Xanthobacter dioxanivorans: one gene and its partners. The protein of the gene in region 1 interacts with the protein of each later gene in a pairwise test. Links are inferred from orthologs where the notes say so. Each region holds a gene or a part of one and is shown in the gene's direction. Other genes may lie near its edges.

Region 1 (3,045 bases):
GCATCGGCCAGCGCGCTGCGCGCCTATCCGCGGTTCAACTCCTCCCTCGACGGCGAGGACCTGATCTTCAAGAAGTACGTCCATGTGGGCTTCGCCGCCGACACACCCAACGGCCTCGTGGTGCCGGTGATCCGTGATGCCGACAGAAAGGGCGTCCTCGAGATCGCGACCGAGATGGGGGAGATGGCCGGAAAGGCCCGCGAGGGCCGCCTGCCGGGAACGGACATGCAGGGCGGCACCTTCACCGTCTCCTCCCTGGGCGGCGTCGGTGGGGACGGCTTCACGCCCATCATCAATGCGCCGGAGGTGGCGATCCTCGGCGCCGGTCGCTCGTCCACCGGGGCGGTCTGGCGCGGTTCCGCCTTCGAGCCACGCCTGATCATGCCGATCAGCCTGTCCTGGGATCACCGGGTGGTGGACGGGGTCGCAGCGGCGCGCTTCCTCGGCCATGTGGCCGCCCTGCTCGCCGACTTTCGCCGGGCGGTGCTCTAGGCCTTCGGGCCGAGCCGGGCGCGATCGCTTCAAGCCCTTGTTTCAACGCATGTCATTCGAGCGCGCCGAAAGCGGCTGCCGCGAGAACGTACCGGAAGATGGCGCGCCATGAGCATCAAGGACATCCATGTTCCCGACATCGGCGACTTCAAGCAGGTGCCGGTCATCGAAATCTTCGTGAAGCCAGGCGACCGGATCGATGCGGAAACTCCCATCGCCGCGGTCGAGTCTGAGAAGGCGACCATGGACATCCCCTCACCTTTGGCGGGCACCATCGTGGAGCTGGCCATCGGCGTCGGCGATCCCGTCAGCGAGGGCACGCTCCTCGCCCGCATCGAGGTTGAAGGCGCGGGCGCCGCAATGCCGGTCGGTGTGCCCGCCTATGCCGGCAAGGCCCCCGCCGCCCAGCCGCCCGCCGCTTCGGCCACAGCCGCCACTGCCGTTCCCGAAGACGCCATTGACCTCGTCGTCATCGGCGGCGGCCCCGGCGGATATTCCGCCGCCTTCCGCGCCGCCGACCTGGGGCTCAGGGTCGCCCTCGTCGAGCGCGAGGCCACCCTCGGCGGGGTCTGCCTCAATGTGGGCTGCATCCCCTCCAAGGCGCTCCTGCACGTGGCTGCCGTGAAGGAGGAGGCCGAGCGCCTCTCTGCCCACGGCATCAGCTTCGGCACGCCGCTGGTGGACCTCGACCGCCTGCGCGCGTTCAAGGCGGGTGTGGTGAACAAGCTGACAAGCGGCCTCGCCTTCATGGCGAAGACCCGCAAGGTCACGGTCATCCGCGGCACCGCCACCTTCACCGACACCCATCACCTCGATGTCGCCCTGGAGGGGGGCGGGAGCGATCGCATCGCCTTTCGCTCCTGCATCATCGCGGCCGGCTCGGAGCCCGTTCACCTGCCCTTCCTGCCGCAGGACCCGCGCATCGTCGACTCGACCGGCGCCCTCGATCTGCCTTTCGTGCCGAAGCGGATGCTTGTCATCGGCGGCGGTATCATCGGCCTCGAAATGGCAACGGTCTATTCCGCCCTCGGCAGCGTGATCGACGTGGTCGAGCAGTTCGATGGCCTCCTCGCAGGCGTGGACCGCGACCTTGAGAAGCTCTGGATGGGCCAGAACAAGCACCGCTTCGGCCGGATCATGACATCGACGAGGCTCGTCTCGATCGAGGCGGGCGCGGACGGGCTCCACGTCGTGTTCGATGGCAAGGATGCAGGACCGGCCACCTACGACCTCGTCCTTCAGGCCGTGGGACGCCGGCCCGCCGGGTCGACGCTGAAGCTTGAAGCGGCGGGCCTTGCCCACGATCGCAGCTTCATTCCCGTCGACGATCAGATGCGCACGAAGGTTGCGCACATCTTCGCCATCGGCGATATCGTGGGGCAGCCCATGCTCGCCCACAAGGCCGTGCATCAGGGCCACGTGGCGGCGGAGTCGGCCGCCGGCCACAAGACCGGCTTCGATGCGAAGGTGATCCCGTCGGTCGCCTACACCGCCCCCGAGATCGCGTGGGTGGGGCTGACCGAGGCCGAAGCCAGGGCGCAGGGTATCGCCGTTAAGGTGGCCCGCTTCCCGTGGGCGGCGTCTGGCCGGGCCGTCGCGAACGGCGCTGACCACGGCGTTACCAAGCTGGTCCTGTCCGCGGACACGGGCCGCGTGGTCGGCGGGGCGATCGTGGGGCCGTCCGCTGGCGACCTGATCGGCGAGATCTGCCTCGCCATCGAGATGGGCGCCGACGCGGTGGACATCGGCAAGACCATCCATCCCCATCCAACGCTCGGAGAAAGCATCGGCATGGCGGCGGAAGTCGCGCTGGGGGCCTGCACGGATCTGCCGCCGCCCTGAAGCGGGCTGTTGTAAAAATCAAGGCCGCGCCGCCTCGGCGGGTGCGGGACCCGAGGCGCCGCGCGTGAAGCAGAAGACAGGAAAAGGACGTTCATGAAGACCGAAGAGCTGTGCTACGAGGCCGACGGCCTCTCCATGATCGGCCATCTCGCATGGGACGAGACGGCCACGACCCCACGACCCGCGGTGCTGGTGTTTCCCGAAGCCTTCGGGCTCGGCGCACATGCCAAGGCGCGGGCGGAACGGATCGTCTCGGAATTCGGCTACGTGGCCCTGGCCTGCGACCTGCACGGCGACCAGAAGGTCTTCCCCGACCTTGGGACCATGATGCCGGTGCTGACGGCCTTGCGTGGCGATATCGCCAGGGTCCGCGCCCGCACCCGAAAGGCGCTCGAGGCGCTCCTGAGGCGCAGGGAGGTGGATGCGTCGCGCGTCGCGGCCATCGGCTTCTGCTACGGAGGAACCCTAGCCTATGAACTGGCCCTCGCCGGTGCCGACATCAAGGCCGCCGTGGGCTTCCACAGCGGCCTGCAAGTCAGCGCTCCACAGGATGCGGGACAGATCAAGGCCAAGGTGCTCGCGCTGATCGGGGCCGACGATCCCGGTGTCCCGCCCGAAGACCGTGCAGCGTTCGAAGCCGTGCTGCGCGCCGGCAAGGTGGACTGGCAGATGACCTTGTACGGCGGCGTGGTGCACAGTTTCACCAATCCG
Region 2 (3,245 bases), 5.3 Mb from region 1 along the record:
GGAACCATCTGCGCCCGCGCCTTGTTGCCCTTCCAAGACCTTGCACAAGACCCTGCATTGGAAGGAGAAGCGCCATGTCAATCCGGCTTCAGATCGCAGCCATGCTGTTCCTGATGATCCAGGCGGTGATGTTCTTCACCGCCATCCTGTTCCTGCTGCTCTCGCCTTTGGCCCGCGACGCCATGGCGCTGATGCCCTGGGTGGTGGCCAGCACCGTCGCGGTCTCCCTGCCGCTCTCCTGGTGGCTGGCACCGCGGCTGCGCGCCCGCACCTGGCGCCGGGAAGGCACCATGGAATTGCTGAAGTGAATGGCTGAAGTGATCCGCCGACCCCGGTGGACCCGGGATCGGGCGCGCATCGCGCAGGATTGAGTCGCGGACCGGGGCTCGCGGAACACGACCCGAAAAGAGGCGCCCTCGCAATCGCCGTCATTGAGTGCCACTTTGTTCTCAACAGAGAATCAGGCCTTGCGAGTGAACCCTTGAACGAGTTGCCCGATCCGCGCCGGCGCGGCCCAGCCGCGCCCGAGCTTCCCGGCCTGCGCCCCGGCGGCATCGCCGCGCGGGCGCGCGCCGCCATGGCGCCGGCCGCGCCCGAAGCCTCCTACCTCGCCGGCCTCAATCCCGAGCAGCGCGAGGCGGTGGAGACGCTGGACGGGCCGCTCCTGGTGCTCGCCGGCGCCGGCACCGGCAAGACCCGCGTGCTCACCGCCCGCGTCGCCCACATCCTGTCGCAGGGCCGCGCCTATCCCTCGCAGATCCTGGTGGTGACCTTCACCAACAAGGCCGCGCGGGAGATGAAGGACCGCATCCACGCCATGGTGGGCGACCAGATCGAGGGCATGCCCTGGCTCGGCACCTTCCACTCCATCGGCGTGCGGATCCTGCGGCGCCACCACGAGCTGGTGGGGCTGAAGAGCGGCTTCACCATCCTCGACACCGACGACCAGATCCGCCTGCTGAAGCAGCTCTTGGCCGCCGAGAACATCGACGAGAAGCGCTGGCCGGCGCGGCTTCTGGCCTCCACCATCGACGGCTGGAAGAACCGCGGTCTGTCGCCGAAGGACGTGCCGCCGGGCGAGGGCGCGGTGTTCGCCAACGGCAAGGGCGGGATGCTCTACGCCGCCTACCAGGCGCGGCTGAAGGCGCTGAACGCGGTGGACTTCGGCGACCTGCTGCTGGAGGGCATCCGCCTGTTCCGCGAGAACCCGGACGTGCTCGCCGAATATCACAGGCGCTTCAAGTTCCTGCTGGTGGACGAGTATCAGGACACCAACGTCGCCCAGTATCTGTGGCTGCGCCTGCTGGCTCAGGGCTCGAAGAATGTCTGCTGCGTCGGCGACGACGACCAGTCCATCTATGGCTGGCGCGGCGCGGAGGTGGACAACATCCTCAGGTTCGAGAGCGACTTCCCCGGCGCCAAGGTGATCCGGCTGGAGCGCAACTACCGCTCCACCGGCCATATCCTCGCCTCCGCCGCCCACCTCATCGCCCACAATGAGGGCCGGCTCGGCAAGACCCTGTTCTCGGAGGGCGAGGCGGGCGAGCAGGTCACCGTCACCGGGGCGTGGGATTCCGGCGAGGAGGCCCGCGCCGTCGGCGAGGAGATCGAGGCGCTGCAGCGCGCCGGGCATCGCCTGTCGGAGATCGCCATCCTCGTGCGCGCCTCCTTCCAGATGCGCGAGTTCGAAGACCGGTTCGTCACGCTCGGCCTGCCCTACCGGGTCATCGGCGGCCCGCGCTTCTACGAGCGGGCGGAAATCCGCGATGCGCTGGCCTATCTGCGCTGCGTGAACTCCCCCGCCGACGACCTCGCCTTCGAGCGCATCGTCAACGTGCCCAAGCGCGGGATCGGCGATGCCACGGTGAAGCAGATCCACGATGTCGCCCGTGCCGCCGGCGTGCCCTTGCAGGAGGCCGCGCGCGCACTCACGCAGAGCGAGGAATTGAAGCCCAAGGTGCGCGGCACCATGCGCGGCCTGATCGACGCGTTCGAGCGCTGGCGCGAGCAGGCGCGCGTCATGTCCCATACCGAGCTCGCCGAGATCGTGCTGGACGAGAGCGGCTACACCGAGATGTGGCAGAAGGACCGCTCCGCCGAGGCCGCAGGAAGGCTGGAGAATCTCAAGGAGCTGGTGCGCTCCATGGAGCCATTCGAGAACCTCTCCGGCTTCCTGGAGCACATCTCCCTGGTCATGGACACCGACAACGGCGCCGGCGAGGACGCGGTGCAGGTGATGACCCTGCACTCCGCCAAGGGGCTGGAGTTCGACACCGTGTTCCTGCCCGGCTGGGAGGAGGGCCTGTTCCCGCACCAGCGGGCGCTGGACGAGCAGGGCAAGGCCGGGCTGGAGGAAGAGCGGCGGCTCGCCTATGTGGGAATCACCCGGGCCCGCGCCTCGGCGCGCATCTATTTCGCCTCCAACCGGCGCATCCACGGCATGTGGAATTCCACCGTGCCGTCCCGCTTCCTCGACGAGCTGCCCGACGCCCATGTGCGGGTGGAGGAGAGCCGCGGCGGCGCGGGTTGGGGCGGGTCGAGCTATGGCGGCGGCAGCTACGGCGGCAGCCGGTTCGACCGGGCGGAGCCGTTTGCCGGCTCGTCCTACTCAACGCCAGGCTGGCAGCGGGCGCAGAACCAGCGCAGCAGCGGCGGCGGCTCCCGCGGCGGATTCTCGCAGGGCGCCGGCGCGCGCTACGACGCAGGCGCCTCCAGCCGGCGCGGGCCCATGGTGATCGAGGGCACGCTCGTCGCCACCTCGGCCGGCGCGCCCTCCGCCTTCAGCACCGGCGAGCGGGTGTTCCACATCAAGTTCGGCTATGGCGAGGTGGTCGGCATCGACGGCAACAAGCTCACCGTCCAGTTCGACAAGGCCGGCGAGAAGCGGGTGCTGGAGACCTACCTGGAAAAGGTGTGATCTGGAGAAGGTGTGATCTGGAGAAGGTGTGATCTGGAGAAGGTGGGAGGGGCGGCTGCCGCCCCCGCCCGCCCGCCCCGCCCGCCTCAGTGCTTGAGGCCGGCCACCGTGTATTCCCCGGCCGCGACCCGCTCGGCGAGGCGGGTGACGAAGGTGGCGCTGGCCTCTTCCCCATAGGTCGCGACAAGGCTGCGCAGGGCGGTGAACAATGCCGCCTGGATCAGGCAGTCCTCCTCGAGCCCCTCGCGCACCGCTTCCACCCAGGCGTCGTTCAGGCAGGTGAGCGCCACATGACGATCGTCGGCGGCCATGTCCGCGATTTCAGGCA
Region 3 (2,949 bases), 400 kb from region 1 along the record:
CTCGAGGAGCGCGAGAAGCGGGGCGTCAGCGACGTCTACCTGCTGCGGGTGGAGCAGCTCTACCCGTTCCCGCTCAAGACGCTGGTGCAGGAGCTCTCGCGCTTCAAGGGCGCCGAGGTGGTCTGGTGCCAGGAGGAGCCGAAGAACCAGGGGTCCTGGGCCTTCGTGCAGCCGTATCTCGACTGGGTGCTGGAGCAGGTGGGCGGGGCCGCGAAGCGCCCGCGCTATGCCGGCCGTCCGGCCTCCGCCGCGACCGCGACGGGCCTCATGTCCAAGCACATGGCCCAGCTCAAGGCGTTCCTCGAAGAAGCCCTGGGCTGAGGCCGCGCCGTGGCACATTTCATCCTGCGCCTGACCCCGCCGCGCCCGAGCTTCCCCCAGGATGCCAGCGCGGCGGAGATGGATGCCATGGCCGCCCACAGCGCCTTCTGGCAGAGCGAGGCCGATCGCGGCGTCGCCCTTGCCGTCGGGCCGGTGGTCGACCCTTCCGGCATCTGGGGCATGGCGCTTGTTGAAGTGGCGGACGAGGCCGCAGCGACCGGCCTCGCCGCAGACGATCCCGTCATCCGGGCGGACCTGGGCTTCTCCTATGCGGTGATGCCCATTCTGTCGCTCATCCAGGGCCGGGCGTCCCGCCTGTCCCGCGCCGATAGTTGAGGGAGGCCCCCGGAGGGGGCGAACGCAATGACCACCGAGATCCGCGTGCCCACCCTGGGCGAGTCCGTTACCGAGGCGACCATCGGCAAGTGGTTCAAGAAGCCGGGCGATGCCGTCAAGGCCGATGAGCCGCTGGTGGAGCTCGAGACCGACAAGGTGACCGTCGAGGTGCCCGCCCCGACCTCCGGCGTTCTCTCCGAGATCATCGCCAAGGACGGCGACACCGTGGGCGTCGGCGCCCTTCTGGGCTCCATCGGCGCCGGCTCCGGCGCGGCCGCCGCGGCTCCCGCCGCCGCTCCGGCTCCGGCCCCGGCGGCGCCTGCGCCCGCTCCGGCCCCCGCCGCGGCGCCCGCCGCTGCCGTTGCCACCGGCGCCAACGGCCCGGCCGTGGGCCGCATCGCCGCCGAGAGCGGCGTCAGCCCGGCGGATGTCGCCGGCTCCGGCAAGGACGGCCGCGTCACCAAGGGCGACATGCTGGCCGCCATCGCCGCCGGCGTGCCGTCCGCGCCGGCCCCCGCGCCGGTGGCGGTCCGCGCCCCTTCGGCGCCGACCGATGCCGCCCGCGAGGAGCGGGTGAAGATGACCAAGCTGCGCCAGACCATCGCGCGGCGCCTGAAGGATGCGCAGAACACCGCCGCCATGCTCACCACGTTCAACGACGTGGACATGAGCGCGGTGATGGCTCTGCGCAGCCAGTTCAAGGATGCGTTCGAGAAGAAGCACGGCACCAAGCTCGGCTTCATGGGCTTCTTCACCAAGGCGGTGATCGCGGCGCTGAAGGACATTCCGGCGGTGAACGCCGAGATCGACGGCACCGACCTCGTCTACAAGAACTACTACAACATCGGCATCGCGGTGGGCACCGAGAAGGGCCTGGTGGTGCCGGTGGTGCGCGACGCGGACCTGCTCTCGGTCGCGGAGATCGAGAAGGCCATCGCCGGCTTCGGCCGCAAGGCCCGCGACGGCAAGCTCGGCATCGAGGACATGCAGGGCGGCACCTTCACCATCACCAACGGCGGCATCTACGGCTCGCTGATGTCCACCCCGATCCTGAATGCGCCGCAGTCGGGCATCCTCGGCATGCACCGCATCGAGGAGCGGCCGATCGTGGTCAAGGGCCAGATCGTGGTGCGTCCCATGATGTATCTGGCGCTGTCCTACGACCACCGCATCGTCGACGGCCGCGAGGCCGTGACCTTCCTGGTGCGGGTGAAGGAGACCCTGGAGGATCCGGCGCGGCTCGTGCTGGATCTGTGAGGCTAGAATGACTCGGCTCAACTCCCGCCTGGAGGCAGAGGGGGCCGAATTTCTGGTGTTGGGGGCGTTACTGATTGAAGGCATCGCAGCCTACAAGACGTACGCCCGCATGCCAGGATATGACTTGGTGGCCGTCAATCCTGAGAAGGGGCTTTCTGTTCGTGTACAAGTAAAGAGCAGATGGGCATCCGACTTTGATGGCGGCTTCCTCGTGGGCAATTTCGACTGTGACTTCGTCGTATTTGTAGCTCTCAACAGAGGCTATCGTTACGGGAAGGCAAAGGGCGCATCGACTCCGGGCCACGGTAAGAAGCCTCCGGAATATTTTGTCTTTCCAGTCAATGTCGTAAGAGCTGCGATCTACGAAAAATCAAAGTGGGGAAAGGCGTTGCTGCGGTCCATTCCCGAGCTTGAAAGCTTTAGGGACAACTGGGGCCTGATCAAAGACCATCTCGCTTTTTCTCTCGCTGAACCATTGGAGAGCGCTTCGTGAGTACCTCTTACGATCTCACCATCATCGGCACCGGCCCCGGCGGCTATGTGTGTGCCATCCGCGCGGCGCAGCTGGGCCTGAAGGTGGCTGTTGTCGAGAAGCGCGCCACCCATGGCGGCACCTGCCTCAACGTGGGCTGCATCCCCTCCAAGGCGCTGCTCTATGCCTCCGAGCTGTTCGAGGAGGCGGGCCACAAGTTCGGCGAGATGGGCATCGGCGTCTCCAAGCCGACCCTCGACCTTCCGGCCATGCTCGGCTTCAAGGACCGCGGCGTGGACGGCAACGTCAAGGGCGTCGAGTTCCTGCTGAAGAAGAACAAGGTCGACGTGTATTTCGGCACGGCCAAGATCCTCGGCGCCGGCAAGGTGGAGGTCACCCTCAACGCCGACGGCAAGGTCGAGACGCTTGAGACGAAGAACATCGTCATCGCCACCGGCTCGGACGTGGCGCCGCTGCCGGGCGTCGCCATCGACGAGCAGCGCATCGTCTCGTCCACCGGCGCGCTGTCGCTGCCGAAGGTGCCGGGCAAGCTGGTGGTGGTG

What was found.
Region 2: the proteins of lpdA (region 1) and EZH22_RS26430 interact in binary tests that used the Escherichia coli proteins (3 or more experiments, as listed by UniProt). The link is inferred for Xanthobacter dioxanivorans from one-to-one orthologs.
Region 3: the proteins of lpdA (region 1) and odhB interact in binary tests that used the Escherichia coli proteins (3 or more experiments, as listed by UniProt). The link is inferred for Xanthobacter dioxanivorans from one-to-one orthologs.

What each region holds. Positions count from the first base shown.
Region 1 is NZ_CP063362.1:417,593-420,637, forward strand. Bases 73-2,967 are described here. They hold lpdA (dihydrolipoyl dehydrogenase), read left to right. Parts: upstream 73-600; coding sequence 601-2,334; downstream 2,335-2,967. Other genes in these bases: EZH22_RS02010 (2-oxo acid dehydrogenase subunit E2), read left to right, coding at 73-492; EZH22_RS02020 (dienelactone hydrolase family protein), read left to right, coding at 2,428-2,967. In the rest of the region: more of EZH22_RS02010, read left to right, coding at 1-72; more of EZH22_RS02020, read left to right, coding at 2,968-3,045. UniProt on the Escherichia coli protein: Lipoamide dehydrogenase is a component of the glycine cleavage system as well as of the alpha-ketoacid dehydrogenase complexes.
Region 2 is NZ_CP063362.1:5,677,274-5,680,518, forward strand. The notes cover bases 109-3,203. They hold EZH22_RS26430 (ATP-dependent helicase), read left to right. Parts: upstream 109-490; coding sequence 491-2,917; downstream 2,918-3,203. Other genes in these bases: EZH22_RS26425 (hypothetical protein), read left to right, coding at 109-308; EZH22_RS26435 (hypothetical protein), read right to left, coding at 3,004-3,203. In the rest of the region: more of EZH22_RS26425, read left to right, coding at 75-108; more of EZH22_RS26435, read right to left, coding at 3,204-3,245. UniProt on the Escherichia coli protein: A helicase with DNA-dependent ATPase activity. Unwinds DNA duplexes with 3'-5' polarity. Translocates on single-stranded DNA with 3'-5' polarity. Initiates unwinding more efficiently from a nicked substrate than double-stranded DNA.
Region 3 is NZ_CP063362.1:812,873-815,821, reverse strand. Bases 1-2,799 are described here. They hold odhB (2-oxoglutarate dehydrogenase complex dihydrolipoyllysine-residue succinyltransferase), read left to right. Parts: upstream 1-684; coding sequence 685-1,914; downstream 1,915-2,799. Other genes in these bases: lpdA (dihydrolipoyl dehydrogenase), read left to right, coding at 2,404-2,799; EZH22_RS03865 (hypothetical protein), read left to right, coding at 1,922-2,407; EZH22_RS03875 (YciI family protein), read left to right, coding at 331-657; EZH22_RS03880 (2-oxoglutarate dehydrogenase E1 component), read left to right, coding at 1-321. Outside these bases: more of lpdA, read left to right, coding at 2,800-2,949. UniProt on the Escherichia coli protein: E2 component of the 2-oxoglutarate dehydrogenase (OGDH) complex which catalyzes the second step in the conversion of 2-oxoglutarate to succinyl-CoA and CO(2).